Regions from separate parts of the Pseudomonas sp. LB3P81 genome, predicted to be linked through region 2. Evidence: predicted binding sites of a transcription regulator. Region 2 holds the regulator's gene; each other region holds the start of a gene.
What was found. The regulator FliA, encoded in region 2, starts transcription of late flagellar genes. The targets are predictions, from matches to a motif close to CTAAAGTTTNNNNNNNNNNNGCCGNTAA.
Positions count from the first base shown of each region.

Region 1: a site for FliA is predicted at 5,197-5,224, ahead of flgM (flagellar biosynthesis anti-sigma factor FlgM). Genes of this name have one in related genera too.
Region 3: a site for FliA is predicted at 4,462-4,489, ahead of ACYZTL_RS20845 (chemotaxis protein CheW). Genes of this name have one in related genera too.

Region 1 covers NZ_JBUBVG010000001.1:4,959,881-4,970,382, reverse strand. Annotated here, with positions in the region: gene flgE (flagellar hook protein FlgE) at 1-480, opposite strand, end outside; gene flgD (flagellar hook assembly protein FlgD) at 512-1,234, opposite strand; gene flgC (flagellar basal body rod protein FlgC) at 1,253-1,696, opposite strand; gene flgB (flagellar basal body rod protein FlgB) at 1,700-2,107, opposite strand; gene cheR (protein-glutamate O-methyltransferase CheR) at 2,447-3,274, opposite strand; gene ACYZTL_RS23105 (chemotaxis protein CheV) at 3,321-4,253, opposite strand; gene flgA (flagellar basal body P-ring formation chaperone FlgA) at 4,335-5,096, shown strand; gene flgM (flagellar biosynthesis anti-sigma factor FlgM) at 5,261-5,587, shown strand; gene ACYZTL_RS23090 (flagella synthesis protein FlgN) at 5,636-6,103, shown strand; gene ACYZTL_RS23085 (flagellar brake protein) at 6,196-6,942, shown strand; gene ACYZTL_RS23080 (MFS transporter) at 7,007-8,377, opposite strand; gene ACYZTL_RS23075 (glutamine synthetase family protein) at 8,448-9,689, opposite strand; gene ACYZTL_RS23070 (sensor histidine kinase) at 9,978-10,502, opposite strand, start outside.
Region 2 covers NZ_JBUBVG010000001.1:1,699,630-1,710,131, forward strand. Annotated here, with positions in the region: gene ACYZTL_RS07850 (ParA family protein) at 74-862, opposite strand; gene motD (flagellar motor protein MotD) at 902-1,792, opposite strand; gene ACYZTL_RS07860 (flagellar motor protein) at 1,808-2,548, opposite strand; gene ACYZTL_RS07865 (protein-glutamate methylesterase/protein-glutamine glutaminase) at 2,548-3,672, opposite strand; gene ACYZTL_RS07870 (chemotaxis protein CheA) at 3,724-5,973, opposite strand; gene ACYZTL_RS07875 (protein phosphatase CheZ) at 6,021-6,809, opposite strand; gene ACYZTL_RS07880 (chemotaxis response regulator CheY) at 6,832-7,203, opposite strand; gene fliA (RNA polymerase sigma factor FliA) at 7,371-8,111, opposite strand; gene fleN (flagellar synthesis regulator FleN) at 8,108-8,938, opposite strand; gene flhF (flagellar biosynthesis protein FlhF) at 9,055-10,383, opposite strand; gene flhA (flagellar biosynthesis protein FlhA) at 10,395-10,502, opposite strand, start outside.
Region 3 covers NZ_JBUBVG010000001.1:4,487,714-4,498,215, reverse strand. Annotated here, with positions in the region: gene ACYZTL_RS20865 (NAD(P)/FAD-dependent oxidoreductase) at 1-547, shown strand, start outside; gene ACYZTL_RS20860 (helix-turn-helix transcriptional regulator) at 638-1,264, shown strand; gene hmpA (NO-inducible flavohemoprotein) at 1,405-2,586, opposite strand; gene norR (nitric oxide reductase transcriptional regulator NorR) at 2,734-4,284, shown strand; gene ACYZTL_RS20845 (chemotaxis protein CheW) at 4,554-5,456, shown strand; gene ACYZTL_RS20840 (GNAT family N-acetyltransferase) at 5,483-5,941, shown strand; gene ACYZTL_RS20835 (hypothetical protein) at 6,083-6,409, shown strand; gene ACYZTL_RS20830 (YkgJ family cysteine cluster protein) at 6,493-7,242, shown strand; gene ACYZTL_RS20825 (methyl-accepting chemotaxis protein) at 7,239-8,345, opposite strand; partial or broken gene ACYZTL_RS20820 (PAS domain-containing protein) at 8,541-8,822, opposite strand; gene ACYZTL_RS20815 (hypothetical protein) at 8,973-9,230, opposite strand; gene ACYZTL_RS20810 (efflux RND transporter periplasmic adaptor subunit) at 9,521-10,502, shown strand, end outside.

The DNA of each region.
Region 1 (10,502 bases), 3.3 Mb from region 2:
CGTCGACGAAACCATGGTGGTGGTTTTCGGTGCCAGGTTCGAGGTGTCGATGCGCAGGTCGGTCAACACACCGTTGACGATCTTGCCATTGGCATCCACACCGTAACCCTGCAGACGCGCAGAGCCATCGGTGTTGGTGACGTAACCGTCCTTGTCGACCTTGAACGTACCGGCACGGGTGTAGGACATTGAGCCGTTGCTGTTCAGCACGAAGAAGCCGGAACCGTTGATACCCATGTCCAGCACGTTGCCGGTGTTGTTGACGTCACCCTGGGTGAACTGCTGGGAAACGTTGGCCAGGCGCACGCCGTTACCGACGGTCTTGCTGCCGGAACCCAGCTTGGTGGCCGAGTAAACGTCTTCGAATTCCGTACGGGACGATTTGAAACCGGTGGTCGCAACGTTGGCGATGTTGTTGCCGGTCACGTCCAGTTGTTTGTTGGCTGCATAGAGACCGCTAAGGCCGATATTGAAAGACATATTCCACTCCTTTGTGCCGTGTTAGTCGGCTCTACATACCAATGGTTTGTACTTTGGACAGGGCGATGCTGCCCGCCCCGGCGAGGTTGAGCATCAACTCACCGCCGGTCTGGCTGATGGTCACGCTGTTGACGGTCGCCGGCAGGTACGTCACCAGCGAAGTCGCCTTGCCGTCGTAGGTCGCGGTGGCGCCAAAGGTGTATGTACCCGCCTTGGCCACTTCGCCTGCATCGTTCTTGCCGTCCCAGATGAAGCTGGCGTTGCCGGCTTTCTGGCTGCCCAGGTCGATGGTGCGGATGACCTTGCCATCGGCATCAGTGACCTTGAGCTTGACCGGGTCGGCCGACGCGGGTACGGCGATTGTCCCGTTGAAGCTCTTGGCGGTATCGACCACGGCCTTGTCGCCCGGCGCGATGACCGAACGCCCCACCAGCGACGAAGCCTGCAAGGCCTGGGACGAGTTGTAGTTGCTGGCCAGGCCACTCACGGTGGTGTTGAGCGTGGTGATGCCTTCCAGACTGCTGAACTGCGCCAACTGAGCAACGAACTCGCTGTTGTCCTGCGGTTCCAGCGGGTTCTGGTTCTTCAGCTGTGTCACCAGCAGTTGCATGAACGCGTCCTTGCCCAGGGACTTTTTGCCGGTGGCGCTGTTCGTCGCGGACGTCAGGCCGTCGGCACTGGCGCTGGTCTTGACCGAAGAGTTGGCCAGGATGTCTTTGAGGCTAATGCCGCTGGTGGTATCGGTAACACTCATCTGAGTCGCCCCTTATCATCACTGACCGAGGGTCAGGACCTTCTGCATCATGGTTTTGGCGGTGTTCATCATTTCGGCGTTGGTCTGGAACGAACGGCTCGCGGAAATCATGTCGGCCATTTCTTCGACCACGTTGACGTTCGGGTAGTAGACGTAACCCTTGGCGTCAGCCGCCGGATGGTTCGGTTCGTAGCGGGCTTCCAGGCTGCTCTGGTCTTCGACCACGCCCAGCACCTGCACGCCCTGGCCTGCGGCGTCCTGGTTCTGGAACAGCGAATCGCTGCCGCCGCTCTGGCCACCCTGGAACATGGTGGCGAACACCGGGTGACGGGCGCGGTAGGTCTGGTCGATGCTCGACGAAACGGTTTCGGCGTTGGCGATGTTACTGGCGACGGTGTTCAGGCGAGTGGTCTGGGCACTCATGCCGCTACCGGCGATATTGAAAACACTGGCTAGAGACATGACTTACTCTCCACGCAGGGCGGATATCAGCCCTTTGAATTTGCTGTTGAGCAGGGTGAAGCTGGCCTGGAAGTTGACCGCGTTTTCCGCGTAGTTCGACTGTTCCAGCTGAGCGTCCACGGTGTTCTGGTCGATCGACGGTTGCATCGGCGTGCGATACAGCAGCGACTCGTCACCATTGCCCAGGCCTTCTGCTTCGATATGACGGCTGTTGGTCATGTTCAAGGCGAAAGTGCCGTTTTTGGTTTTCTCGCTCTGCTCGGCGAGCACTTTCGAGAAGTCCAGATCCCGAGCCTTGTAGTTCGGGGTGTCGGCGTTGGTAATGTTGTTGGCCAGAACTTCGGCACGCTGAGCGCGGAAGCCCAGGGCTTGTTCGTGGATACCGAGCGCTTTATCGAAGCTGATGCTCATGTCGGGAAACCTTCGGGTGACCTGATTTTTCGTACGATGAACTTAGCAAGCGGCGTGCCAATTCAGAAAACCCCATAAACCGGGGCTTTGCGGGCAGGGGCAATGCGGCAATGCCAGAAAAGCGGCAACGGGTTTCCGCCGCCTGCCGCTTTTCTGCCGCTTTCCTGAATCGCGCGCCGCCCCTGTAGGAGCTGCCGCAGGCCGCGATCTTTTGATCCTGTTTTTCAAGATCAAGATCAAAAGATCGCAGCCTGCGGCAGCTCCTACGTGATGCAAAAGCGGCAGGCATAAAAAAGGGAGCCCTGAAGGACTCCCGTTTTTATGCCTGCCGCTTTTGCATCACTTCGCCTGGTAAATAATCCCCGGGCTGCACTGGACCATCTGGTAATGATCCGGCAAACCGTTCAGCGCTTCCGATGCGCCAAGGAACAGATAACCGCCCGGCTTCAGCGTGCTGTGGATGCGCAACAGGATGTCCTTCTTCACCTCGGCGGAGAAGTAGATCAGTACGTTGCGGCAGAACACGATGTCGAACTTGCCAAGGCTCGCGTAGCTGTCCAGCAGGTTGAAGGAGCGAAACTCCACCCGGCTCTTGATCGGCGCCTTGATGGCCCAGCGCCCCGGCCCTTTTGGGTCGAAGTAACGCTGCAGGCGCTCGGGCGACAGACCGCGGCCGATGGCCAGGCTGTCGTACTCGCCGGTCTTGCAGTTGGTCAGCATGGTACCGGACAAATCAGTGGCGACGATCTGCACGCCCATCTTCAACTGGCCCATGTTGACCCGCTCGAACTCGTCGATGGACATCGACAGCGAATACGGCTCCTGCCCCGACGAGCAGGCCGCCGACCAGATCCGCAGACGCTGGCCGGGAGCTGCCTTGATGGACTCGGGCAGCACCTTGTTCTTCAAGACTTCAAACGGATATGTGTCACGAAACCACAGGGTTTCGTTGGTCGTCATGGCATCCACCACCATCTCGCGCAAACCGCTGCGCGGCTGGGTCTGGATGCGCTGGACCAGCTCACCCAGGGACTTGATGCCTTGCTGTTCCATCAGTTTGTTGAGACGGCTCGAGACCAGGTACTGCTTGTTTTCACCGAGCAAAATGCCACAGGCTTTTTCCAGGAAGACCCGGAACTGTTCGAAATCCAAATTACCCGTAGACAATGATGCCGCCTCTTAAATCGTGTTAACCGCCAGGGGCAGAAGGCCCCTAGCTGATGTCTGCTGCTTTGATCCGGTCGACTACCCGGGATGCCAGGTCATCAGGACGGAATTTGGCCAGGAAGTCATCGGCACCGACTTTCTTGACCATCGCCTGATTGAACACACCCGACAACGAAGTATGCAGGATGATATGAAGCTTTTGCATGCGAGGGTCGTTGCGGATTTCGGCCGTCAGGGTGTACCCGTCCATTTCCGGCATCTCGATGTCGGAAATCATCATCAGGAACTCTTCTTCCGGCTTCTTGCCCTCGTCGACCAGTTTGCGCAGGTAATCCAGCGCTTGCCGACCGTCGTTCAACGCCTCCACTTCAACACCGATCGTTTGCAGGCAGCGCGTGACCTGCTTGCGCGCCACCGACGAGTCATCGACCGTCAGTACCCGCAGCGACAGCGCCTTGTGCTGCGTCTCGACATCGACCACGCCGACGGAAATCGCTTCCGGTGTCGGCGCCACTTCAGCCAGGACCTTCTCGACGTCGATGATTTCGACTAACTGATTGTCGACCCGAGTCACAGCCGTCAAGTAATGATCGCGCCCGGTGCCCTTGGGAGGCGGATGAATCTCCTCCCAGTTCATGTTGACGATGCGTTCCACCGAGCGCACCAGGAAACCCTGGGTCTTGGTGTTGTACTCCGTGATGATCACGAAGGGATTGCTTTGATCTTTAAGCGCCCCGGAACCGGTCGCCATTGCCAGATCAAGGATCGGAATGGTCGCTCCCCGGATATTTGCTACACCGCACACGACAGGACTGGACTTGGGCATCAGGGTCAGCTTGGGGCATTGCAGCACCTCACGAACCTTGAACACGTTGATCCCATACAGCTGCTGGCCGTCAAGACGGAACAACAACAGCTCCAGGCGATTCTGCCCTACCAGTTGCGTGCGCTGGTTTACCGAATCCATTACACCAGCCATGCCCAGACTCCTACACCAACGCTAAGTGTGTTGCGACGCACATTCATCACTAAACGGCACGGCGCTTGCTTTTTAACCCTTATGAACACAGAACTGACATTTTTTCGACGCCTGACATCACCCTTCCGCAGATTGCTCTGTGCGATGTCGGCCGTTTGCCTGTTCAACGCTGGCAACCCTGCCCTTGCTGACGCGGTTACCTTGCCTGACATGCTTATCGGCGTCACCCAGGGCTTTCTTGAATTCACCGTTGAAGACTATTTGGCGACCAGTCAAACGGAAGGTCGCTACGAAATCCAGGTCAACCAGCTCGATCCGCGACTGCGCATGCCCATGTGCGACAAGGAATTGACAGCCAGCCTCGAGAGCCCGGCCAAGCCGCTGGGCCGGGTTACGGTCAAGGTTCGCTGTGAGGGAAGCTCCCCCTGGACGGTCTTCGTACCCGCTCAAGTCCGCCTGTTTCGCGACGTCGTGACCACCACCCGGCCCCTGCGCCGCACCGACATTGTCGAGCCCGCTGACGTGCTCTTGCGCGAACGCGATATCAGCCTGATCAACCAGGGTTACCTGACGACCCTCGACCAGGCGATCGGCCAGCGACTTACCCGACCAATGGTCGCCGATCAGGTGATTACCCTCGTTCACCTCGAACAGGCGGAAGTCATTCGCAAAGGCGATCAGGTCGTGATCACCGCCCGCAGTGGTACGCTCAGCGTGCGAATGCCCGGCGAAGCGTTGTCCAACGGCGGTATGAGCGAGCAGATTCGCGTGAAAAACCTCAATTCCAGGCGGGTCATCAAGGCGCAAGTCACCGCGCCGGGCCAGGTGGAAGTGTCTATGTGAGATCCCTGTTCTGAAGATGTGGCGTTGCCTGAGGCTGTTCCCTAAACTGTGCCGCATGCGGAAGAAGTGCTGGCGCATGCAGGCTCATTGATAAATGGGTCTAAAGTTTTCACAGGGATAGCCGAAAACATGGCAAGCGTCCAAATACTCAGAGGTTTTTTACCATGGTCATCGATTTCAGCCGTTTTAACAGTTCCTCGTCACTTACGGGCAGTACACGTACCAGCGCTGCCAAGGAAACCGCCGAAGCCGGCAAATCCGCGCCGCTGAATACCCCGGCCGAACAGGCCAGTACCGTCAAAAGCGGGGAATCGGTACACCTCAGCCATGAGGCTCAACAGTTGCAACAGGTCACTGACAAGCTGCGCGATCAGCCTGCCGTCGACAAAGCCCGCGTGGCCGAGTTGAAAGCAGCGATTGCCGATGGCAGCTACAAAGTCGACAGCAGCCGTGTAGCCAGCAAACTGCTCAACTTCGAAGCCCAGCGCTAGGCCACGGCCCGCGCCAGGCTTTTGGACGCTTAAACCCCAAGGCCAGCCATGCACGACACTAATTTACTGCAACTGATCACCGACGACTTTGCTCCAGCGCAACACTTGCTGGAGTTACTGCAAACCGAGTCCCTCGCCTTGCACGGTCGTGACATGCCTCTGCTGGAAGAAATTCTGGCGCAGAAACAGGCATTGATCATTCAGCTCGAACAGCATGGCCGCAAGCGCAGTGAAATCCTCGCCAGTCTCAATCTGCCGGTCAATCGCAACGGTCTGGAGCAACTGGCCAGCCATTCGAGCATTGGCGAAGAGTTGCTGGCGCAGAGCGATGTACTGACCGATCTTCTGGCTCAATGCCAGGCGGCGAACGGCAATAATGGCCAGTCGATCCTGGTCCAGCAGGCTGCCACGGCCAATCAGTTGAAAATCCTCACCGGCGGCGAACCGCCGGCACTTTATGATGCCCGCGGATCAACCGCCAAGCTTGCGAAGCCGCGCCCGCTCAGTCAGGCTTGAGCCTGCAAATGACCACGCCCTATCAAGACTCGCAACATGCTGGCAATATGCTGGCCAGCCGTAGTCATATTTTGTCTGGAGATTGATGAACCGTGTCCAATGCCTTAAACGCGGAAGATGCCCCGCAGCCACCCAAGGTGCTTACCACGCCTTTGGAAATCTCCGGCAACCTGCGCCAACTGCAAGACAGCCATGACCCGCTGATCATCACGTTCCATGAGCGCACTCAGCGCTTCCAGAGCTATCTGGTGGACGTGAACCGTGAAAGTCGCACCATCGCGCTCGACGAAATGATCCCGCGTGACGGCGAACGCTTCCTGCTGGCCGGCGAACCGTTCAGGGTCGAAGGCTTTCACGAAGGCGTGCGCATTGCCTGGGAAAGCAACGGTCAATTGACCATCGACGAATCCGGTGACAGTCGCTGCTATCGCGGCCCCCTGCCGGATGAAGTGGTCTATCACCAGCGCCGCAATGCCTTCCGCGCAGCCTTGAAGCTGGCGCAACTGGTCAACGTCGATCTGGACGGTGAAAAGCTCAAGGCACCGATCAGCGGCAAGTTGCTGGATATTTCCGCCACCGGCTGCAAGTTGCGCTTCGACGGCGACATTACCGGCAGCCTGCAACTGGGTCAGGTCTACGACCGCTTCGCCGCCGCCCTGCCCTTCGGCAAAATGACGGCACCGGTCGAACTGCGCTACCTGCACTTCGAAGAAAGAATCTCCACCACCTTCGCCGGCATACGCTTTCATAACATGAGCGGATTGGTGCAACGTCAGGTCGAACGGTTCGTCTATCAGCTTCAGCGTGAAGCACGGCGCTTCGACAAAGACGACATGTAATACGAGCGTCAATAAAAAACGGGCAGTCCCTTGCGGTGACTGCCCGTTTTTTATGCCTCCGGTTTTAAGGCCTGGCTTCGGTGAAGCTTTGCTCGCGCCCCGTGTCAGGATCTTCTGGAGGCGACGTTTTTTCTGTCTCCGCCTCCGGCTCAGGACTTGGCTCAGGGTTGATCGGGTTGTGCATCTGATCCTGCACCACTTGTTCATCGACCCGTGGATCAAGGCAAGCCACCAGCGGCGAACTCGACATGCTGTCCGGCATGGCGACGTGATGCAGCGGCGCGTCGTCCACCTGATGCAGGTTGGTCACCGCTTTCGGGCGGATTCGCCACACCAGCACCAACGCGAAGAAACTGAAGAAGGCATAGAGCATCTGGCTGCCGAACATCTTCATCAGCACCCCGGCGACCAACGGCCCGATACTGGCGCCGACGCCGTAGGTCACCAGCAACATGGCCGTCAGTGACACTCGCCGATCAGCCTCGACGTGGTCATTGGAAAACGCGACCGCCAGTGGATACAGGCAGAATTTCACCAGCGAGCAGATAAAACCGGTGACGAACAACACCTGCAGCGGCGCCTGCTGCATGATCGCCAGCGGCAATGCGGCAACCGCCAGCACCAGTGCAAAACAGCGGATCAGCAGTGCCCGGTCATAACGGTCGGACAACCAGCCCAACGGCCACTGCACCAGCAGGCCGGCAAAAATGCAGCTACCCATGAACAGACCGACCTGCTCCGTGGACAACCCTTGCTGCGAGGCATACAGCGGCGCCAGACCGTAGAACGAACCGATGATCAGTCCCGCCCCCAGCACCGTACTCAACGACTGCGGTACGCGTTTGATGAAGAATCGCGGCTCCATCGGCGCGGGGTGGAGCGCCGCCGGGTGAATCCGCCGGGTCAGGGCCACCGGCACCAGGCACAGGGCAAAGCACAGGGCGACCAGCATCAACAGCTCCAGACCGAGCGCCGGGTGCATGACCAGAATCAGTTGACCCAGCACCAGCCCCAGATAGGACGCGATCATGTAACCGCTGAACACCGTCCCGCGTTGCGAGGCTTCGGCCTGCTCATTGAGCCAGCTTTCGATGACCATGTACTGGCACATCATGCCGAGGCCGACGATGACCCGAAGGAATATCCAGGCAGGCAACCAGTCCACCAGACCATGGCCCAGCACCGCCGCGCCGACAATCCCGGCGCAGGCCGAATAGGCCCGGATATGCCCGACCCGGGCAATCAACCGGTGACCGATCTTGCCGCCCAGCACCAGGCCGAAATAGTTGGCCGCCATCAACGCACCGACCCACAGGCTGTCGACATGGTCGGCCGCCAGGCGCAAGCCCAGGTAAGTACTCAGCAAGCCCGAGCCGATCAACATCATCAGCGAGGCAAAATACAGCGCTCGAAAGGGTTTCCAGATTTGGCGCATCGGCGTTCCGAGCGGCTCCTTGCGGTGAGAAACGGGCTATCCGAAAAGATAGCCCGAAGACGAAGGTTCGTCAGGCCTGGGCGGCTAAAACACGGCGCTCCCAGGGCGTAATTTCATCATAGAAGCTGGTCAACTCCATGGTCTTCGAAGCGACGTAGCCTTCGATGAACTCCTTGCCAAACAGTTCCTTCGCCAATTGGCTACGTTTCAGACGTTCGAGAGCGGCATGCAAGGTACACGGCAACGAAAGATTATCCGGCACCTCGAATTCACCCTGGATCGCTGCGCTTGGCTCCAGCTCGTTTTCAATACCGTACAGCCCCGCCGCCAGGCTCGCGGCAATCGCCAGATACGGGTTGGCATCCGCCCCCGGCAAGCGGTTCTCGACCCGACGAGCGGCCGGCGAACTGGCCGGAATACGCAAACCGGCCGCACGATTGTCGTGGGACCAGCAGGCATTATTCGGTGACGCGAACGGATGGCACAAGCGCTGATAAGAGTTCACGCTCGGCGCAAACAACGCAGTGAAATCCGCCATCCCGGCCTGCTGGCCACCGATAAAGTGACGGAAGGTGGCTGTCGGCTCACCGGCCGCGTCGCTGAACACGTTACGCCCGCTGCCGATCTCGACGATGCTCTGGTGAATGTGCATCGAACTGCCCGGTGTGTGCGCCAGCGGCTTGGCCATGCAGACCACGGTGAGGCCGTGCTTGAGCGCGACTTCCTTGAGCAGATGCTTGAACAGGAGCGTCTGATCGGCCAGCAGCAGCGGATCGCCGTGCAGCAGATTGATCTCGAACTGGCTGACGCCCATCTCGTGCATGAACGTATCGCGAGGCAGACCCAGAGCCGCCATGCATTCGTAGACTTCGCTGAAGAACGGGCGCAGACCGTTGTTGGAGCTGACGCTGAATGCCGAATGGCCAGCCTCGCGCCGACCGTCCAGGCCCAGCGGCGGCTGGAAGGGTTGTGTCGGGTCGGTATTGGGTGCGAAGACAAAGAATTCCAGTTCGGTCGCCACCACCGGCGCCAAGCCGAGTGCCGCGTAGCGCGCGATGACGGCCTTGAGTTGGCCGCGGGTCGACAGACGGGAGCTTTCGCCGGTCAGCTCGTCGGCATCGCAAATGGCGAAGGCTCGTGGTTGCTGGCTCCAGGGCAGGCGGTGAATCTGCGCAGGATCGGGCACCAGCGCCAGGTCGCCGTCATCGCTGCCGTAAAAACGCGCTGGCGGATATCCGCCCATGATGCATTGCAGCAGCACACCCCGCGCCATCTGCAAACGCCGCCCCTCGAGAAACCCCTCGGCCGTCATGACCTTGCCACGGGGCACGCCGTTCAGGTCCGGCGTAACACATTCAATCTCATCAATGCCCGTCAGTCGCTGCGCGAGTGAACGTTGGCCATCGGTAGTCATGACGCAATCCTTTGTTGTTGTGCAAGCCGCGAACGGCGACCGTACAAAATAGGCTCCGCCTGTTCGGAATATCAAGCACTGCACACAAAAATGTAGGAGCTGCCGAAGGCTGCGATCTTTGATCTTCCGGTGCCATGCTCGAAAATCAAAAGATCGTCCGAACGCGGCCCGAGCCTTCGGCAGCTCCTACGGGAGGTAAAGGCTGAACACGCCGCCGCCCAACGAGCCGCCATTGCTGATTTCGGTGCGTCCACCGATGCCGTTGCGCTGATGCAACGCGGCAATCCGCCCGGCGAAATACAGACCCAGGCCGGTGCTGCCGCTGCTGTGGTTGATGCCCTGCACGTAATCGGCCTGACGCTCGATCATCTGCGCCGGATAGCCGTCGCCATCATCGTTGATCGTCAGCACCAGTTGCCCGGCCTCATCGCTGACGCTGATCAACACCGCGTGGCGGGCGTAACGGATGGCGTTGTTGATGCAATTGCCCAACACCGAGGCAATCAACTCCCGGTCGAAGAAACCCAGCGGGCTCAATGGGTCCACTTCATAAGTCGCCATGATGCCGCGGCTGGCGAACACGTCTTGATGGCAGGCCAGTTGCGCTTCGATGAAGTCATCCAGTTCATGGTAGGCCGGTTGCAACGGCATCTGATTGACACCGAGTTTGTACAGCCCCAGCAACTGCACGAGCATGCCGTTGAGGTGGGC
Region 2 (10,502 bases):
GGATCCGAAGTTATCGCAAAGCAAGATCAAAAGATCGCAGCCTGCGGCAGCTCCTACTGGGATTGGGTTCATGTCAGGCCACCTGCGCAACGGATTGCTGCGTCAACATGTGCTTGAGCAGCGCGCGGTAGGCCATCACGCCGCGGCTTTTGCCGTCGAATTGCGAAGGCGTGACGCCGGCGCGGCTGGCGTCGCGCAAGCGTGTGTCGACCGGGATGTAGCCTTGCCAGATTTCTTCAGGGTACTTGTCGCGCAATACCCGCAAGGTCCCGAGGGAGGCTTGTGTGCGGCGATCAAACAGGGTCGGCACGATGCTGAATGCCAGTGGCAGTTTGCGTGAGCGGTTGATCATCGCCAAGGTGTTGACCATGCGTTCCAGGCCTTTGACCGCCAGGTGTTCGGTCTGCACCGGAATCACTAATTGCTGACTGGCCGCCAAGGCATTGACCATCAGCACACCGAGCAACGGCGGGCTGTCGATCACTGCGTAATCGAAGTCTTGCCACAGTTGCGCCAGGCTCTTGGCGATCACCAGGCCCAAGCCACTCTGGCCCGGCGACTGACGCTCAAGCGTCGCCAGCGCTGTGCTCGACGGCAGCAGGGAAATACTCGCGTGACTGGTAGGCAACAGCAACTGACCGGGCAAGCCTTGCGGCACGCTGCCCTTGTGCAGGAACAAGTCGTAGCTGCTGTGTTCCAGGCTGTCGGGGTCGTAACCGAAATAGCTGGTCATCGAGCCGTGTGGGTCGAGATCGACCACGACCACGCGCTTGCCCGCCTCGGCCAGTAACCCGGCTAAAGCGATGGAGGAAGTGGTTTTACCAACACCACCCTTTTGATTGGCGACTGCCCAGACTCTCATTCGGATTGTTCCTCCCGGTCGGGTCGACCGGGAAATAGCTCAACGTATTAATGCGGGTGACGGAGAATTGACGGCGCTCTCTCGTCCCGGCGACTTGACCGGTGCAGGTGCAGTTTGTGTGCCAGCACGCTTCAACGCGGCATCCGGTTGCGCATGGGCGGTTCCGGTGCCAGTGAGGCTGCGACGTACATCGAGATTTCGTGACACGACCAGCACCACGCGACGGTTGCGCGCCCGGCCCTCTGCCGTGGCGTTGTTGGCCACCGGCTGGAATTCGCCGTAACCCACCGACGCCAGCCGGCCAGGGTTCACACCCTGCATCGCCAGCATGCGCACGATGCTCGCCGAACGCGCCGAGGACAATTCCCAGTTGGTCGGGTACTGCGCGGTACGGATCGGTTGATCGTCGGTAAAACCTTCGACGTGTATCGGGTTGTCGAACGGTTTCAGAATCGCTGCGACCTTGTCGATGATGTTGAAAGCAATGTCGCTGGGCATGGCGTCGCCGCTGCCGAACAACAGGCTGGAGTTGAGCTCGATTTCGACCCACAACTCGTTGCCGCGAATGGTCATCTGTTTGGAGCTGATCAAGTCGCCGAACGCGGCGCTGATGTCATCGGCGATGCTTTTCAGCGGATCACTGGCACCGGCAATACCGGCGTCGACCTGCTCGCTGTCCTTGACCAGCGGCTTGGCCGGGGTCACGGTTTTCGGACGTTCGTCACCGATGGGAATCGGCTTGAGCGCGTGATCCGTATCGGTGAACACGCCGATCAACGCTTCCGAAATGATCTTGTACTTGCCTTCGTTGATCGAAGAAATCGAGTACATCACCACGAAAAAGGCGAACAGCAACGTAATGAAGTCGGCGTAGGAAACCAGCCAGCGTTCGTGGTTTACATGTTCTTCAGGTTGCCGACGACGAGCCATGGTCCATTACCCCCATCAATCCATGAAGCCCTGAAGCTTCAATTCTATAGAGCGAGGGTTTTCGCCTTCGGCGATCGACAGGATGCCTTCGAGCAACATTTCGCGATAACGCGACTGGCGCAATGCAACGGATTTGAGTTTGGCGGCAATCGGCAGCAGCACCAGGTTGGCACTGGCCACGCCGTAGATGGTGGCGACGAAGGCCACGGCGATGCCGCTGCCCAGTTGCGAAGGATCGCCCAGGTTGCCCATGACGTGAATCAGGCCCATCACCGCACCGATGATGCCGATGGTCGGCGCATAGCCACCCATGCTCTCGAAGACCTTGGCGGCTTCGATGTCGCGGCTTTCCTGAGTGTAGAAATCCACTTCCAGGATGCTGCGAATCGCTTCCGGCTCGGCGCCGTCCACCAGCAGTTGCAAGCCTTTACGGGAGTAGCTGTCGGGTTCGGCATCGGCCACACCTTCCAGGCCGAGCAGACCTTCCTTGCGCGCGGTCAGACTCCAGTTCACCACGCGGTCGACGCCGCCGGCCAGGTCCACGCGCGGCGGGAACAGGGTCCAGCCAAGAATCTGCATGGCGCGTTTGAAGGCGCTCATCGGCGATTGCAGCAGCGCCGCACCGACGGTCCCGCCGAGTACGATCAACGCCGCCGGGCCGTTGGCCAGCGCGCCGAGGTGACCGCCTTCAAGGTAGTTGCCACCGATGATGGCGACAAACGCGAGGATGATCCCGATAAGGCTGAGTACATCCATCAGACACACGCCTCGACCAGGTGCTTGCCAATGTCGTCGAGGCCGTACACCGCATCGGCGAGTTCGGCTTTGACGATGGCCATCGGCATGCCGTAGATCACGCAGCTGGCTTCATCCTGAGCCCAGATCGAGCTGCCGCCCTGCTTGAGCAGACGCGCACCTTCACGACCGTCGGCGCCCATGCCGGTCAGTACGACCGCCAGAACTTTGTCACCGTAGGACTTGGCGGCCGAACCGAACGTGATGTCCACGCACGGTTTGTAGTTCAGACGCTCGTCGCCCGGCAGGATTTTCACCGCGCCACGGCCGTCGATCATCATTTGCTTGCCACCCGGCGCCAGCAATGCCAGGCCCGGACGCAGGATGTCGCCATCCTCGGCTTCCTTGACACTGATGCGGCAGAGCTTGTCCAGACGCTCGGCGAACGCCTTGGTGAAGGCGGCCGGCATGTGCTGGATCAACACGATCGGAGCCGGGAAGTTGGCCGGCAATTGCGTCAATACACGCTGCAGGGCAACCGGGCCGCCGGTGGAGGTGCCGATGGCAACCAGCTTGTAGGCTTTGCGTTTCGGCGCTGGCGACGACGGTGCGTGCGCAGGTGCACGAGCCGGGATAGGTGCCGGACGAACAGGCGCGCTACTGCCATAACTGCTGACGCTGGAAGGCGCAGGGGTCGGAGCTGGCGTGGCGACGGGTGCCGGTGCACTGTAAGCGCTGACACGACGGTTACTGCGCGAAATGCTGAGAATCTTTTCGCACAGCAGTTGCTTGACCTTCTCGGGATTGCGCGAGATGTCTTCGAAATTCTTCGGCAGGAAATCCACCGCGCCTGCGTCCAGCGCATCCAGAGTGACCCGGGCGCCTTCGTGCGTCAGCGAGGAGAACATCAACACCGGCGTCGGGCAGCGCTGCATGATGTGCCGCACCGCCGTGATGCCATCCATCATCGGCATCTCGTAGTCCATGGTGATCACGTCCGGCTTGAGGGCCAGCGCCTGATCGATCGCCTCTTTTCCGTTGGTCGCCGTACCGACGACCTGGATATTCGAATCCGCTGAAAGAATTTCCGAGACGCGGCGGCGGAAAAACCCCGAATCGTCCACCACCAGGACTTTGACTACCATAAACACTCCGTTAGGCGGGGGCGAGGCTCAGTCGCCCCGCTCCCCCCAGAATCAAATACGCCGTGCGGCGTAACGCTTGAGCATGCTCGGAACATCGAGAATCAGCGCAATGCGGCCGTCACCGGTGATGGTGGCGCCGGACATGCCCGGGGTTCCCTGGAGCATTTTGCCCAATGGCTTGATGACCACTTCTTCCTGGCCGACCAGTTGATCGACGACGAAGCCGATCCGCTGGGTGCCCACCGAAAGGATCACCACATGGCCTTCGCGCTGCTCTTCGTGAGCGGCGGAGCTGACCAGCCAGCGCTTGAGGTAGAACAGTGGCAGCGCCTTGTCCCGCACGATCACCACTTCCTGGCCGTCCACCACGTTGGTGCGCGACAGGTCGAGATGGAAGATCTCGTTGACGTTCACCAGCGGGAACGCAAACGCCTGGTTGCCGAGCATGACCATCAGCGTCGGCATGATCGCCAGGGTCAACGGCACCTTGATGACGATCTTCGAGCCTTTGCCCTTGGTCGAGTAGATGTTGATGGTGCCGTTGAGCTGGGCGATCTTGGTTTTCACCACGTCCATGCCCACGCCACGACCCGACACGTCGGAGATCTCGGTTTTGGTCGAGAAACCCGGGGCGAAAATCAGGTTGAAGCAGTCGGACTCGCTGAGACGGTCCGCCGCATCCTTGTCCATCAAACCTTTCTTGACCGCGATGCCGCGCAACACGTCAGCGTCCATGCCCTTGCCGTCATCGGAGATGGACAGCAGGATGTGGTCGCCTTCCTGTTCGGCGGACAGAATCACTTTGCCACTGCGCGGCTTGCCCATCGCTTCGCGATCGGCCGGCTCTTCGATACCGTGGTCGACCGAGTTGCGCACCAAGTGGACCAGCGGGTCGGCCAGGGCCTCGACGAGGTTCTTGTCGAGGTCGGTTTCTTCGCCGACCAGTTCCAGGTTGATCTCTTTCTTGAGCTGGCGAGCCAGGTCGCGAACCAGACGCGGGAAGCGCCCGAAGACTTTCTTGATCGGCTGCATCCGGGTCTTCATGACCGCGGTTTGCAGGTCGGCCGTGACCACGTCAAGGTTCGACACGGCCTTGGACATGGCTTCATCGGCGCTGTTGGCGCCCAGGCGAACCAAGCGGTTACGCACCAGAACCAATTCGCCGACCATGTTCATGATTTCATCGAGACGCGCGGTGTCGACCCGCACGGTGGTCTCGGCTTCGCTGGCCGGTTTTTCCGCAGGTGGCGCGGCCGGTGCACGGGCAGGTGCAGCGGCGGCAGGCTTCGGTGCAGCGGCGGCAGGCTTCGGTGCTTCGGCTTTTGGCTCGGGCGCCTTGGCGACAGGTGCCGGGGCTTTGGCGACGGGCGCCGCTACCGAAGAAGCGGCAGAACCGGTGCCGACTTCAGTGAACTTGCCTTTACCGTGCAATTCGTCGAGCAGCGATTCGAACTCGTGATCCGAGATCAGATCGCTGCCAGCCGCTTTGGCGATGGGCGCAGCGGCGACCGGGACCGAAGCAATCGCCGATTCCAGCGCGTCGACGGCAAAGTTGCCCTTGCCGTGCAACTGATCGAGCAGGGCTTCGAACTCGTCGTCGGTAATGTCGGAGCTGTCGCCTGGCGCTTTCGGGGCAGCCGGTGCAGCAGGCGCAGCTACCGCGTCGACGGCGAACTGGCCTTTGCCGTGCAGTTGATCGAGCAACGACTCGAATTCTGCATCGGTGATTTCGTCGCTGGCCGCAGCATCGGAAGCTGCAACCGGAGCAGCCGCCGGCGCCTCGGCCTGAGCCTTGACGGCGTTCAGCGAGTCCAGCAGTTGTTCAAATTCGCTATCGGTGATGTCGCCCGAATCGGCTTCGGCAGCCGGTTCTTCCACCACTTCAGCCACAGGCGCGGCTTGATCGGCGGATTGCGGCTCGGCCAGACGGGCCAGGGCTGCAAGCAATTCAGGCGTGGCAGCCGTGATCGGGCTGCGTTCGCGGACTTCGCTGAACATGCTGTTCACCGCGTCCAGCGCTTCGAGAACCACGTCCATCAATTCCGGGTCGACGCGACGCTCACCCTTGCGCAGGATGTCGAACACGTTCTCGGCGATGTGACAGCACTCCACCAGCTCGTTGAGCTGGAGGAAGCCGGCGCCCCCTTTTACAGTGTGAAAACCGCGAAAAATTGCATTGAGCAAGTCCGCATCATCCGGTCGGCTTTCAAGCTCGACCAGTTGTTCGGACAGTTGCTCAAGAATCTCGCCGGCCTCAACCAGGAAATCCTGAAGGATCTCTTCATCGGCGCCGAAGCTCATTAAGGGTGTGCTCCTAACAGGTCTAAAAACCTAAAATACCTAAAATTCTAAAACCCTAGGCTGGATAGCAAATCGTCCACATCGTCCTGACCGGACACAACGTCTTCTCTTTTATCGGCATGAATCTGCGGACCTTCACCCTGAGAGAGATGTTTTTGCGGATCTTTTTCAGCAAGCATCGCTTCACGGTCATGTTCGATGCCCGCAAAGCGGTCCACGTGACTGGCCATGAGCACGAGCTTGAGCAGGTTGCTTTCAACTTCAGTGACCAATTGGGTCACACGCTTGATCACTTGACCTGTGAGGTCCTGGTAATCCTGAGCGAGCAGAATGTCGTTGAGGTTGCTCGACACCGCGCGGTTGTCCACGCTGCTGCGTGTCAGGAAACCGTCGACACGCCGTGCCAGTTCGCGGAACTCCTCAGCCCCGACCTCGCGACGCATGAACCGCCCCCAGTCCGTGCTCAGCGCCTGGGCTTCATTGCTCAGGCTGTTGACCAGCGGCGTGGAGTTTTCGACCAGATCCATGGTGCGGTTGGCAGCAGCCTCGGTCAGTTTCACAACGTAACCCAGACGCTCGGTGGCATCCGTGATCTGCGACACTTCCTCGGCTTGCGGCATGTGCGGGTCAATCTGGAAATTGACGATCGCGCTGTGCAGCTCGCGGGTGAGCTTGCCCACTTCCTGATACAGGCCGCGGTCACGGGTCTGATTGAGCTCATGGATCAGTTGTACAGCGTCGCCGAACTTGCCTTTTTCAAGGCTTTCGACCAGTTCGACCGCGTGTTTTTTCAGGGTCGATTCAAAATTGCCCTGTGAAGATTCTTTTTGGTCCATAGCTCCCCCGTGGCGCAGTTTCTCAACCGATGCGTTCGAAAATCTTCTCGATTTTTTCTTTCAACGCCTGGGCCGTGAAGGGTTTGACCACATAGCCGTTAACACCGGCCTGGGCCGCTTCGATGATCTGCTCGCGCTTGGCTTCAGCGGTCACCATCAGCACCGGCAGGTGCTTGAGCTTTTCATCGGCGCGCACGTGACGCAGCAGATCGATACCGGTCATGCCAGGCATGTTCCAGTCCGTTACCAGAAAGTCGATGCTTCCGCTGTTGAGAACCGGAATGGCAGTAGTGCCATCGTCGGCCTCGACCGTGTTGGTGAACCCAAGGTCACGCAACAGGTTTTTTATGATCCGCCGCATCGTTGAGAAGTCATCAACGATGAGGATTTTCATGTTCTTGTCCAATTCGACCTCCAAGCAGTCTTAAACGCGCCCAGCACCTGGACGCGCCATTTCAATCAATCCGGCAAAGCACTCAATGACTGTCTGGAGCACAACAGATCGAAACCGGCGCAGTTCAACACCACACCAGCCACGTTCGCAGTGTCCCCACACTGCCTTCAGCGCGCTCGCCACTCCCCCAAACGCCCCCGCAAACGGGCCGCGCACTGGCTGTGTAACTGGCTGACCCGAGATTCGCTGACCCCCAGGACCTCACCGATTTCCTTGAGATTCAACTCTTCGTCGTAGTACAGCGCCAACACCAGTCGCTCACGCTCCGGCAAATTGGCAATCGCGTCCGCCAGCGCCGCCTGGAAGCGTTCATCTTCCAGATCGCGTGACGGCTCGAGATGAGCACTCGCGCCATCCTCGTGCAGCCCTTCGTGTTCGCCGTCCTGCAACAGATCGTCGAAACTGAATAACCGGCTGCCCAGGGTGTCGTTCAAAATCCCGTAGTAATCGTCGAGACTCAATTGGAGTTCGGCCGCAACTTCGTGATCTTTAGCGTCACGACCGGTTTTAGCTTCAATCGAGCGAATTGCGTCGCTGACCATGCGGGTATTGCGGTGGACCGAACGTGGCGCCCAGTCCCCCTTGCGGACTTCATCGAGCATCGCGCCGCGGATTCGAATGCCCGCGTAAGTCTCGAAACTCGCGCCTTTGCTGGCGTCGTATTTGGTCGATACTTCAAGCAGGCCGATCATGCCGGCCTGGATCAGGTCTTCGACCTGGACACTGGCCGGCAAACGCGCCAGCAAGTGGTAAGCAATGCGTTTGACCAGTGGCGCGTAACGCTCGATCAGCTCGTACTGCGCGTCACGCGCCGACTTCTTGTAAAGATTGTAACCGCTGGCTGTCATAGCACGGGTCCTGCCGTTTGTTGCACGAGGCGCTCGACGAAAAACTCCAGGTGCCCACGCGGGTTGGCGGGCAGCGGCCAGGTATCGACCTTTTGTGCGATGGCCTTGAAGGCCAGGGAGCACTTGGAACGCGGGAAAGCTTCATAAACCGCACGCTGCTTCTGAACGGCCTTGCGCACGCTTTCGTCGTACGGCACCGCACCGACGTATTGTAAGGCGACGTCGAGGAAGCGATCCGTGACTTTGGTCAACTTGGCGAACAGGTTGCGACCTTCCTGCGGGCTCTGGGCCATGTTGGCCAGAACGCGGAAGCGGTTCATGCCGTAGTCGCGGTTAAGCAGTTTGATCAGTGCGTAGGCGTCGGTGATCGAGGTCGGCTCGTCGCAGACCACCAGCAAGACTTCCTGCGCGGCGCGAACGAAACTGACGACCGACTCACCAATACCCGCAGCGGTGTCGATCACCAGGACGTCGAGGTTATCGCCGATATCGCTGAACGCCTGGATCAGGCCGGCATGCTGCGCCGGGCTCAGATGCACCATGCTCTGAGTGCCGGACGCCGCCGGGACGATGCGGATGCCACCGGGCCCCTGCAACAACACGTCGCGCAGCTCACAGCGGCCTTCGATCACGTCGGCCAGGGTACGTTTGGGTGTCAGTCCCAGCAGGACGTCGACATTCGCCAGCCCCAGATCGGCGTCCAGCAGCATGACGCGCCGGCCGAGCTCAGCTAGAGCCAGGGACAAGTTCACTGACACATTAGTCTTCCCGACGCCACCTTTGCCGCCGGTCACCGCGATCACCTGTACGGGATGCATGCTGCCCATGTTATTTCTTTACCTTGTCTTGCATAGACGGAGGCCACATTACTGGCTGCGCGTTCATCAACTGAACAATGCATGGCAGACCATCGATGTAGGTACAAAAACTATTCATTGTCACCTCAGCCGACCTGCTTGGTCGGACTGTGGTAAATGTCAGCGAACATGTCAGCCATGGCTTCCTCGCTGGGTTCTTCCTGCATTTGCACACTGACGGCGCGGCTGACCAACTGATGACGACGCGGCAGATGCAAATCATCCGGAATCCGAGGTCCATCGGTCAGGTAAGCCACCGGCAACTCATGACTGATTGCCAGGCTCAACACCTCGCCCAGGCTTGCCGTCTCATCCAGTTTAGTCAGGATGCAGCCAGCGAGCCCGCAGCGCTTGTAACTGTGATAAGCGGCGGTTAAAACCTGTTTCTGGCTGGTGGTTGCCAGAACCAGATAATTTTTTGATTTGATACCACGACCGGCCAGGCTTTCGAGCTGCATGCGCAGTGCCGGATCGCTGGCCTGAAGGCCTGCGGTATCGATCAGCACCACGCGTTTGCGCAGCAAAGGGTCCAGCGCCTGCACCAGGGACTGGCCCGGATCGACGTGCGTTACCGACACGTTGAGGATCCGGCCGAGCGTTTTGAGTTGTTCCTGAGCGCCGATGCGGTAGCTGTCCATGCTCACCAGCGCGATGTTTTGCGCACCATACTTGAGCACGTAACGGGCCGCGAGCTTGGCCAGGGTGGTGGTCTTGCCCATGCCGGCAGGACCGACCATGGCAATTACACCACCCTCTTCCAGCGGCTCGACTTCCGGTGTGGCGATCATCCGCGCCAGGTGCGCCAGCAACATGCGCCAGGCCTGACGAGGTTCTTCAATGTCGGTAATCATTTCCAGCAGATCGCGGGACAACGGTCCGGACAAACCGATGCGCTGCAGGCGACGCCAAAGGTTGGCCTGGGCCGGACGGCTGCCTTGCAGCTGGTTCCAGGCCAGGGAGCCGAGTTGTACTTCCATCAGCTCGCGCAGGCTGTTGAGCTCGGAACGCATCGAGTCGAAAGCCCGCGGATCGACACCGCCTGCGGCTGGCGCAGGGGCCGGCGCTGCACGACGGGGTTCGGTGTAAGTCGGTTCGATCAGCGGTTCGGCGGCAGTCAGCGGCAGACCGGCGAACAACTGGCGATTGGTGGCCTTGTCGCTCTCGCCTTCGCTACGCAGGCTCAGTTCGGCCTGGGCGGTCACGATCCGCGACTGGGTCTTGCGCAGCTCGTCCTCGAGTTCCATGTTCGGAACACGCGGGGCCAGCGCCGACAGTTTGTAATCGAGGGCGGCCGTCAGCTCCACACCACCGGCGATCCGGCGGTTGCCAATGATGGCGGCATCAGCGCCCAGCTCATCACGAACCAGCTTCATGGCCTGACGCATATCGGCGGCGAAAAAACGCTTAACTTGCATAAACCACTACCTCAGCCGTTGGGCCCTACAGTCGCAACGATGGTCACTTGCTTGTTGTCAGGGATTTCCTGGTAAGCCAACACATGCAAACCCGGGACTGCCAGTCGGCCAAATCGCGA
Region 3 (10,502 bases), 2.8 Mb from region 2:
GGTCATCATCAACGCCGCCGGTGCCTGGGCCGACAAGATCGGCGAACTGGCCGGCGCCCGACCGCTGGGCCTGCAACCGAAGCGCCGCGCGGCGTTCATCTTTGCCGGGCCCGAGGGCGTGGACATCCACCATTGGCCGATGCTGGTCAGCCTCGACGAGTCGTTCTACATGAAGCCCGACGCCGGCATGTTCCTCGGCTCACCGGCCAACGCCGACCCGGTGGAACCGCACGACGTGCAGCCCGAAGAACTGGACATCGCCATGGGCATCTACCAAATCGAAGAAGCCACCACCCTCACCATCCGCCGTCCGACCCGCACCTGGGCCGGCCTGCGCAGCTTCGTGTCCGATGGCGATTTGCTGTCCGGTTTCGATCTGCAGGTGCCCGGCTTGTTCTGGGTGGCAGCGCAAGGCGGTTACGGCATCCAGACCTCGCCCGCCATGGGCCAGGCCAGCGCCGCACTGGTGCGCGGCGAAGCCTTGCCCGAGCAACTCACGCGTTTCGGTCTGGATGCCGGGATGCTCTCCCCCGCTCGCCTGGGCTGATCCGCGTTCTCAGGTGACGTGCCAACACGATTGCGGCAAACTTCCAGCGCCCTTTTTGCAGGGCGCTGACGCTGCCTGGAGCTCCACTGAATGAACGCACCTGTAAAAGACCCGGCCCTGGACAACTTCCGAGCGATTGCCGATGCCATCGCCACGTTGTTCTTCCCCCACGCCGAGGTGGTGCTGCACGATCTGCGCACACAGACGGTCGACTACATCGCCAACAACCTGTCGAAACGGGAAGTGGGTGACGACTCCGCGCTGGAGGACATGCTCAGCGATGACATCAGCGAACGAAACATCGGTCCGTACGAAAAACTCAATTGGGATGGTCAGAAGATTCGCAGCCTGAGCAGCGTCCTGCGCGACAGCGACGGTCATCCACTGGCCGTGCTGTGCATCAATCTGAATATTTCGCTGTTCGAAAATGCCAAGGCAGCACTGGACCTGTTCCTGTCGCCGAGCAAGCTGATTCCGCAACCCGATTCACTGTTTCGCGATGACTGGCAGGAGCGCATCAACACCTTCCTCCACGGCTGGCTGCGCGAACGTCAACTGAGCCTGAACCTGCTGACCCGCGACCACAAACGCGAACTGGTGCTGGCCCTGCACGCCGAAGGCGCCTTCAAGGGCAAAAGCGCCTCCAACTATGTGGCGAACGTGCTGAACATGGGACGGGCGACGGTGTACAAGCATTTGAAGGAATTGAAGGGCTGAGGGACGCTGAATTATTTTGTGGCGAGGGAGCTTGCGCCCGCTGGGTCGCGAAGCGGCCCCAAAGATGGGACTGCTGCGCCCGAGCGCGGACCGGTCCGCGGGAGCAAGCTCCCTCGCCACAGATCACCCGGCTGTAGCGATTATTCCAATGCCGAAGCCGGGCCGAAGAACTCGTAACGACTTTGCTTCTCCGGCACACCCAATGCTTTCAGGTGACGCTTCACCGCCGCCATGAAGCCTTTTGGCCCCAGGAAGTAGGCATCCAGATCGCGTTGCTGCGGCAACCACTCGCCCAGTTGCTCCTGACTCAACAACCCGACCTTGTGCGCCGCCGGGCTCACGCCGTCATCTTCGTTGTAGCAATAGAAGCGCTTGAGTTGCGGGTGACGCTCGGCCAATCCATCAATCCAGTCACGGAAGGCGTGAACGCTGCCGTTGCGTGCGCAGTGGATGAAGTGCACCGGCCGTTTGGTTTTCAACGCTGCTTCGAGCATGGCCAGGGTCGGGGTGATACCGACGCCGCCACTGATCAGCACCAACGGTTTGTCGCTGTCGGTCAGGATGAACTCACCCGATGGCGGGAACAGCTGAATACTGGCGCCGACATGCAGTTGATCGTGCAGATGGTTTGAGGCACGACCGCCCGCCTCACGTTTGACACTGATGCGGTACTGGCCTTTGTTCGCCAGGGCCGACAGCGAATAGTTACGACGAATCTCTTCACCATCGAGGATCAGTTTCATACCGATGTACTGGCCGGGTTCGGCGGCAAGGATCGGGCCTTTGTCAGCCGGCTCGAAGTAGAACGAAATGATTTCCGCGCTTTCCTCGACCTTGGCCGCGACGATGAATTCCCGCGCCCCGCGCCAGCCGCCTGGTGCCTGCTCTTTCTGGTCGTAGATGCTGGTTTCGGCACCGATCAGGATCTCGGCCAATTGACCGTAGGCTGCACCCCAGGCGTTCATCACTTCCGGCGTGGCGATCTCGTCACCCAGCACCTCGGAAATCGCCCGCAACAGGCAGGTGCCGACAATCGGGTAGTGTTCCGGGAGGATTTGCAGGGCCACGTGCTTGTTGATGATCTTGGCCACCAGGTCGCCCAACTGGTCGAGCTGGTCGATGTGGCGCGCATACATCAACACGCCGTTCGCCAGGGCGCGGGGTTGATCGCCGCTCGCCTGGTGAGCCTGGTTGAACAGCGGGCGGACCTCCGGGTATTCGGAGAGCATCATGCGGTAGAAATGCGTGATCAATGCTTCGCCTCCGCTTTCCAGCAACGGCACGGTGGATTTGACGATTGCACGATCTTGAACGCTAAGCATAAGGTGACTCCTAGTTTTCTAACTGGTCGCCCTATCCTTATCAGTTTCCATGCCATTTATTTAATTGTTTAAAATCAACAAGTTAAAAACATTATAGTCATAACGACACAGCCTGACTTATAGTCATCTCGACTACATGGAGTCACTATGACTGCAAAATCCCTGCTCACAACGTTGCTTCCCCTGGTCTCGGACCTGTCCCGCGAACTCCCCGAAGGCGAGCGCTATCGGCGCCTGCTCGAAGCCATGCGTGCCCTGCTCCCCTGCGACGCCGCCGCACTGTTGCGCCTCGATGGTGAATGGCTGGTGCCGCTGGCTGTGGACGGGTTGAGCACCGACACCCTCGGCCGACGCTTCAAGGTCAGCGAACACCCGCGCTTCGAAGCGCTGCTCAGCAGTCCCGGCCCGACCCGTTTTGCCGCCGACAGCGACCTGCCCGACCCTTACGACGGGCTGGTCGATGGTCTCCATGAACATCTTGAAGTCCATGACTGCATAGGCTGCCCGCTGTTTGTCGACGAGCGCCCGTGGGGCTTGCTGACCCTCGATGCGCTCGACCCGGAGCGCTTCGAACCGATCGAACTGGACGCCCTGCAAGCCTTCGCCAGCCTCGCCGCCGCCACGGTCAATGCCGCCGAGCGCATCGAACGGCTGGCCAATCGTGTCGAAGACGAACATCAGCGCGCCGAGGTTTACCGTCAGGCCAGCGGTCAGCAGAACCGCGAGATGATCGGCCAGAGCAAGGCCCACAAACGGCTGGTGGAAGAAATCAGCCTGGTGGGCGGCAGCGACCTGACCGTGTTGATCACCGGGGAAACCGGGGTCGGCAAGGAACTGGTGGCCCAGGCGATTCACGCCGCCTCGCCCCGGGCCGACAAGCCGATCATCAGCCTCAACTGCGCCGCGCTGCCGGACACGCTGGTGGAAAGCGAACTGTTCGGCCATGTGCGCGGCGCCTTTACCGGAGCGACCAGCGATCGCCGTGGCAAGTTCGAACTGGCCAATGGCGGCACGCTGTTTCTCGATGAAGTCGGCGAGCTGTCGCTGACCGTGCAGGCCAAATTGCTGCGCGTGCTGCAAAGCGGTCAGCTGCAGCGGCTGGGTTCGGACAAGGAACATCAGGTCGACGTGCGACTCATCGCAGCGACCAATCGCGACCTCGCCGAAGAAGTGCGCAGTGGCCGTTACCGTGCCGATTTCTATCACCGTTTAAGCGTTTACCCGCTGCTGGTGCCGGCCCTGCGGGATCGCGGGCGGGATGTGCTGCTGCTCAGCGGTTTCTTCCTGGAGCAGAACCGCTCACGCATGGGCCTCAACAGCCTGCGCCTGAACAGCGATGCCCAGGCCGCGTTGCTCGCGTATGACTGGCCGGGTAACGTGCGAGAGCTGGAGCACTTGATTGGTCGCAGCGCGTTGAAAGCGCTGGGTAACTGCAAGGAACGGCCGAAGATTCTAAGCTTGAGTGCGGCGGATCTGGACTTGCCCAATGGCGGCGTAGAAGTGGTGGCCGAACAACCGGCTGCGGCTCCTGTGGCGTTGGTGTCGGGGGATTTGCGTGAGGCGACAGAAAGTTACCAACGGCAATTGATCAGCGCTTGCCTGGAGCGACACCATAACAACTGGGCTAGCGCGGCGCGGGAGCTGGGGCTGGATCGGGCGAATCTTGGGCGGATGGCCAAGCGATTGGGTTTGAAGTAGTACCCCTTGTGGCGAGGGAGCTTGCTCCCGCCGGCCGATCCGCGCTCGGGCGAAGCAGTCGAAAAATGGTAATGCCTGATAGAGGGAGGTGCCAGATTTGGGAGCGCTTCGCACTCCAGCGGGAGCAAGCTCCCTCGCCACAGGGGCTCACTGTTTGACCGCCGAAAGGTATTTGGCCTAAAGCCTGACCCCAACAAGTCGATAACCCGGCATCGATAGCTTTTGGCGACTTTCCATTCGCCCATCACCTTTTTCCACAGAAGGTATTTATGTCCTCCACCAAAGCCCGCGCAGACTCACTTTCGCTTCTGCTGTTTACCTTGCGCAGTGGCAAGCTGATGGCGATCAACCTGCTCAAAGTCAGTGAAATCATCCCCTGCCCGCCGCTGACCAGGCTGCCGGAGTCGCACCCCAACGTCAAAGGCATCGCCACCCTGCGCGGCGCGTCGTTGTCGGTGATCGACCTCAGCCGCGCCATTGGCGAGCGGCCACTGGAAGACCCTAACGGTGGTTGCCTGATCGTCACCGACGTCAGCCGCTCCAAGCAGGGCCTGCACGTTCAGGCCGTGAGCAAGATCGTCCATTGCCTGACTACCGACATCCGTCCACCGCCCTTCGGCTCTGGCGGCGTGCGTTCGTACATTACCGGTGTGACCTCGGTCGACGGCACGCTGGTGCAGGTGCTGGACATTGAAAAAGTCATCCACGGCATCGCCCCGGTGCAGATCGAAATGGCCCCGACCGAACTGAGCATGGAAGACGCCGAAGTACTGGGCAATGCGCGGATTCTGGTGGTCGACGACAGTCAGGTCGCGTTGCAACAATCGGTGCACACCCTGCGCAACCTTGGCCTGCAATGCCACACCGCGCGCAGCGCCAAGGAAGCCATCGACTGCCTGTTGGACCTGCAAGGCACCGCCCAGCAGATCAACCTGATCGTCTCGGACATCGAAATGTCGGAGATGGACGGCTACGCCTTCACCCGCACCTTGCGCGAAACCCCGGATTTCTCGCACCTGTATGTGCTGCTGCACACCTCGCTGGACAGCGCGATGAACAGCGAAAAGGCACGCCTTGCCGGGGCCAATGCAGTGCTGACCAAGTTCTCCTCGCCGGAGCTGACCAAGTGCCTGATCGAAGCGGCCAAGGCGGTCGCCGAACAAGGTCATTGAGTTTGGCCGAGGCCTTTTGTTTTCTGATGCGGCGCAACCTGGCTGAGGTTGCGCCCGCAATCACCTGGCCTCAGGGAATCGTCCTCAGCGAATATCGCCCCGAATTGGCAGAAGACGTTCATCGCCTGATGGCGCTGGGTTACCTGGAGGGTGGCGGTCGCGTGCCGGCGCTGGATACCTGGCAACAGCGATTCGAAACCGATCCCGAGTACGATCCTTCACTGTGCTTCATCGCTCTGGATACCGACGGTATCGTTGGCGTGTGCCAGTGCTGGACGAGTGCCTACATCAAGAATCTGGTGGTGCACCCGCGCGCTCAGGGACGGGGTTTGGGTCGGGCATTGCTGTTGAATGCGTTCAATGTGTTTCAGCACCGCCGCGAAGGGTTTGTGGATTTGAAGGTGCTGGAAGACAACGTTCGGGCGCAGCGGTTGTATGAAAGTGCCGGGATGTATGTGGTCCGCCGGGAGCAGGTGCCGGCCTGACCCACCGCTTTCGCGAGCAAGCCCGCTCCCACAGGTGATCACCGTACCTGTGGGAGCGGGCTTGCTCGCGAAGAGGCCGACACATTCAACCTCATACCGTCAGGCATACTCGGTCCATACATGCCCAAGGATGCCTGAACTATGAAAGCGACCACCCTCACCTTCCTCTGCCTCACCACCCTCGCCACCCAAACCCAAGCCTCCAGTCCTGAAGCCTGGGCCGCCTTCGACAAAGCCATGCTCGCCAGTTGCATCAAGGCCAGCGGCCTGCAAGACGCCTTCCCCGTTGGCAAAGCCGCACAGTTCGACGACCGTGTCGACTACACCGCCGTGCTCCTGCAAGGCCGATACCCTCAAAAACACATGAAAGGCCAGCAAGGCACCGAGCTGTGCCTCTACAACAAAAAAAGCAAAACCGCCTACGTGACCGAATGGGACTCCATTCGCCTACCCGCCAAATCTCAATGAATGGCGCATAACTTGCTTCGACGCACACCTTCGCGGTGGCATTCTGTCGCCGTTTCGAGCCCAGACAGGCGACTGATCCTTCGATGAATACGACGTTTTCCTGCGTAGGTTGTGGCAAATGCTGCCATGACCATCACGTGCCCCTGACCCTGACAGAAGCCCGGATGTGGGCGGCCGACGGCGGCCAGGTGATCGTGCTGGTGGAAGGTTTCCTGGTCAATGGCCTGGGTTTGCCGGTGCAGCAACGCGAACATGCCAAACGCCGTTCGGTGGTGGTTCAAAGCGGCGCCACCGATGCCTGCGTGGCAATCACGTTTGCGGCGTACAACGTCGGGCCCTGCCGGAATCTTGACGAAGACAACCTCTGCAGCATCTACGAGCGCCGGCCGCTGGTGTGCCGTATCTATCCGATGGAAATCAATCCACACATTCCACTCAACAAGGCGATCAAGGACTGTCCGCCTGAGTCGTGGGAAAAAGGCCCGGAGCTGATCGTTGGCGGTGAACTGGCCGATCAGGAACTCGAAGGACTTATCCAGCGCTCCCGTCAGGCGGATCGCGATGACATCCGCACCAAGGATGCGATCTGCGCGTTGCTGGGGATTCGGACTACAGCGCTCAAGGGTGATGGATTCACCGCGTATCTACCGGACATGACCGCGTTTGCCACGGTCATTGATCAGGTGGCGCAACAACCGCTGACGGGTTCGGGCAGTGACTGGCAGTTCCACGTGTCCGGCGACGACATCGCCGGGCAAGTGCTGGCGGCCGGCGCAGAGGTGACCTCCGAGACGCCGCTCAACTACGCGTTCATTTCGTTGCGCGCGGCTTAACGGCGTTCTCGCCAGAACTCCTGCGCCAACTGCCGCAAATCCCCCGCCAGCTCCGCCACGTCCTCGGAGTTGGTCTGGCTTTGCCGGCCCTCGCTCACCGTGACTTCGCAGGCGGAGCGAATGCTGCTGATGTTGCGGTTGATGTCTTCGCTAACGGTGCTCTGCTCTTCCACCGCCGAGGCAATTTGCAGGCTCATTTCGGTGATCTGGTTGACCCGCCGACTGATTGTGTCCAGCGCGTCGGCGGCGCGTCGGGCCTGGTCGACGCTGTTTTGCACCTGCTCACTGCTTTGCTGCATCACCACCACCGCGTCCCGCGTGCCGTTTTGCAGGGTGCTGATCATGCGCTGAATCTCGTTGGTCGATTGCTGGGTGCGCTGGGCCAGGCCCCGCACTTCGTCGGCCACCACCGCAAACCCGCGCCCGGCATCCCCGGCGCGCGCCGCCTCGATGGCCGCGTTGAGGGCCAGCAGATTGGTTTGCTCAGCGATGCTGCGAATCACTTCCAACACTCCGGTAATCTCGCTGCTGTGCCCTTCCAACTGATGAATCACCTCGGTGGCGTGCGCCAGTTCCTCGGCCAGACGCAAGACTGCCTGGCGACTCTCGCTCACCAGCTGATGACCTTCGCGGGTTTCGCTGCCGGCCAGATCGGCCGCCTGGGACGCTTGCTGCGCATGGCTGGCGACCTGAGCCACGCTGGCGGACATCTGATGAATCGCCGCCGCCACCTGATCGGTTTCAGCCTGCTGGCCCAGCGTGCTGCTATGACTGCTTTGCAAGTGGTCGACCAGTTCCGCCGCATGCCCGGCCAGGCGCTGCGACGCATCGTCGATGCGCCCCACCACCGCGCCGGTCTGAGCCTCGAGCATCTGCAGGGCAAACTCGATCTGACCGAACTGATCCCGGCGACCGGTGTAAATAGCCTGACTCAACGGGTTGTCGGCAATCTGCCGGGCGCGCTCGGTCAACGCCTTCAGTGGGCGCAACATCACTCCGGTTCCGAGCGCCGCCAAACCACTGCCCACGACAAACGCCAGTACTCCGAAAACCGCTGACGAAGGGTTCAGCCACGCCTCGACGCCCACCACGCAGGCCAACATCGCGCTGAACAGCGCCGCCACTTTCAAACCCGGTGCGAGCACAGGCAGACGCTGCAACAGCGGCACCCGACCGTCGCGAAGGTGTGTATAGGCTGTTTCCGCGGCTTCGATCTGCCGCGCCGAGGGCCGGGTCCGGACCGACTGATATTCCACGGTCTGACCGTTCTGCGTCACCGGCGTGGCATAGGCGCTCACCCAATAGTGATCGCCATTCTTGCAGCGATTCTTCACCAGCCCCATCCACGAACGGCCACTTTTGAGGGTCTGCCACATATGCGCGAAAGCCGCCGCCGGCATGTCCGGGTGACGCAGCAGGTTGTGCGTCGAGCCCAGCAATTCCTCGCGGCTGTATCCGCAGATTTTGATGAGGTCGTCGTTGGCGTAGGTAATCGCGCTGGTCAGATCAGTGGTCGAGAGGATGTTCGCATCAGCTGCAACGTCGACATTACGGCCGGTCACCGGGAGGTTGATCTTCATGGAAAGCGCGCTCGTTGTAGGGAAGAGTCGGCAGGGCTGCTGACTCTAAGCGCACTGATTCCGCAAACGTTGATCTGGCTCAGGATATGAGCACTTAGCCATCACCGCGATTGAAACCGCGGTCGATGGCCAATGGCGAGGGGTGGAAACTCAGCGCTTGCCCATCGAACGACGGGTGCCGGGAGGCGCTGCGCCGGGGGTCTTGGTGTGGCCGTTCTTGGCGCCGTTCTTGTACCACGGCTGGCTGGCGGTTTTCGCGGCAGCCAATTCACCCGGCTTGAACGGGAACTTGAACGCCGGGATCGCGGCTTTGGTTTCGCTGTCTGCGCTGGAGTCGACGCTGTCTGGCAGGTCAGCCTGGTCGTCGCTCAAGGCGTCGGCAACCGGCGGTTGTGTCGGGGAAGTCATGAAAGCTCCGGGTGATGCAATAGAGTCGGGCCCGGTCAGCGAGCCGCGAAAGGCGGCAGTATACCTTTCCAGGGCCCACTGTAGGAGCGAGCTTGCTCGCGAAAAACGTCCAGGCACCGCGTTCATCCAGACAGCCCGCGTTATCGTTTACGTCCATCGCGAGCAAGCTCGCTCCTACAAACTGACAGCGCCGTCAGTTAGCAGTCACCTTCCTGACCGGCGAACAGGTTTATAAAGGGAGGTATAACCCTGACCAAACTCCGTCCATCCAGCCCCGGCGCCCCACTCGCATGCGAATTCAAAAAAAAACCGCCTTGATCGCCGCCCTTCTGATTGTCCTGGCAGCGCTGGGCGTGTGGTACGCCACCAAACCCGTGACGGCCAAACTCGCCGCGCCCACGGCGATTCCGGTTCGGGTGGTGAACGTCGCCGAAAAAGACGTCCCTCGCTACGTCAGCGGCATCGGCGCGGTATTGTCCCTGCACAGCGTGGTGGTACGCCCGCAGATCGACGGCATCCTCACCAAAATTCTGGTCAAGGAAGGCCAACTGGTCAGCAAAGGTGACTTGCTCGCCACCATCGATGACCGTTCGATCCGCGCCAGCCTCGACCAGGCTCGCGCGCAACTCGGCGAAAGCCAGGCGCAGTTGCAAGTGGCGCTGGTGAACCTCAAGCGCTACAAACTGCTGAGCGTCGACGATGGCGTGTCCAAGCAGACCTACGATCAACAACAAGCGCTGGTCAACCAACTCAAGGCCACCGCCCAAGGCAATCAGGCTTCGATTGATGCCGCGCAAGTGCAGCTTTCCTACACACAGATTCGCTCCCCGGTCACCGGTCGCGTCGGTATTCGCACGGTGGACGAAGGCAACTTCCTGCGCATGACCGACACCCAAGGCTTGTTCACCGTGACGCAGATCGACCCGATCGCCGTGGAGTTTTCCCTGCCGCAGCAGATGCTGCCGACCCTGCAAGGCCTGATCAACGATCCGCAACACGCACAAGTGAAGGCCTACATCGGCGCCGACACCGACGGCGAAACCGGCAACCTGCTGGGCGAGGGTCACCTGACCCTGATCGACAACCAGATCAATGCCAACACCGGCACCATCCGCGCCAAGGCCGAATTCAACAACCCCGGGCAGAAACTCTGGCCGGGCCTGCTGGTGACCGTAAAGATTCAGACAGCATTGGATAAAGACGCGCTGGTGGTGCCGCCCACCGTCGTACAACGTGGCCTCGATCAACACTTCGTGTACCGGGTCAAGGGTG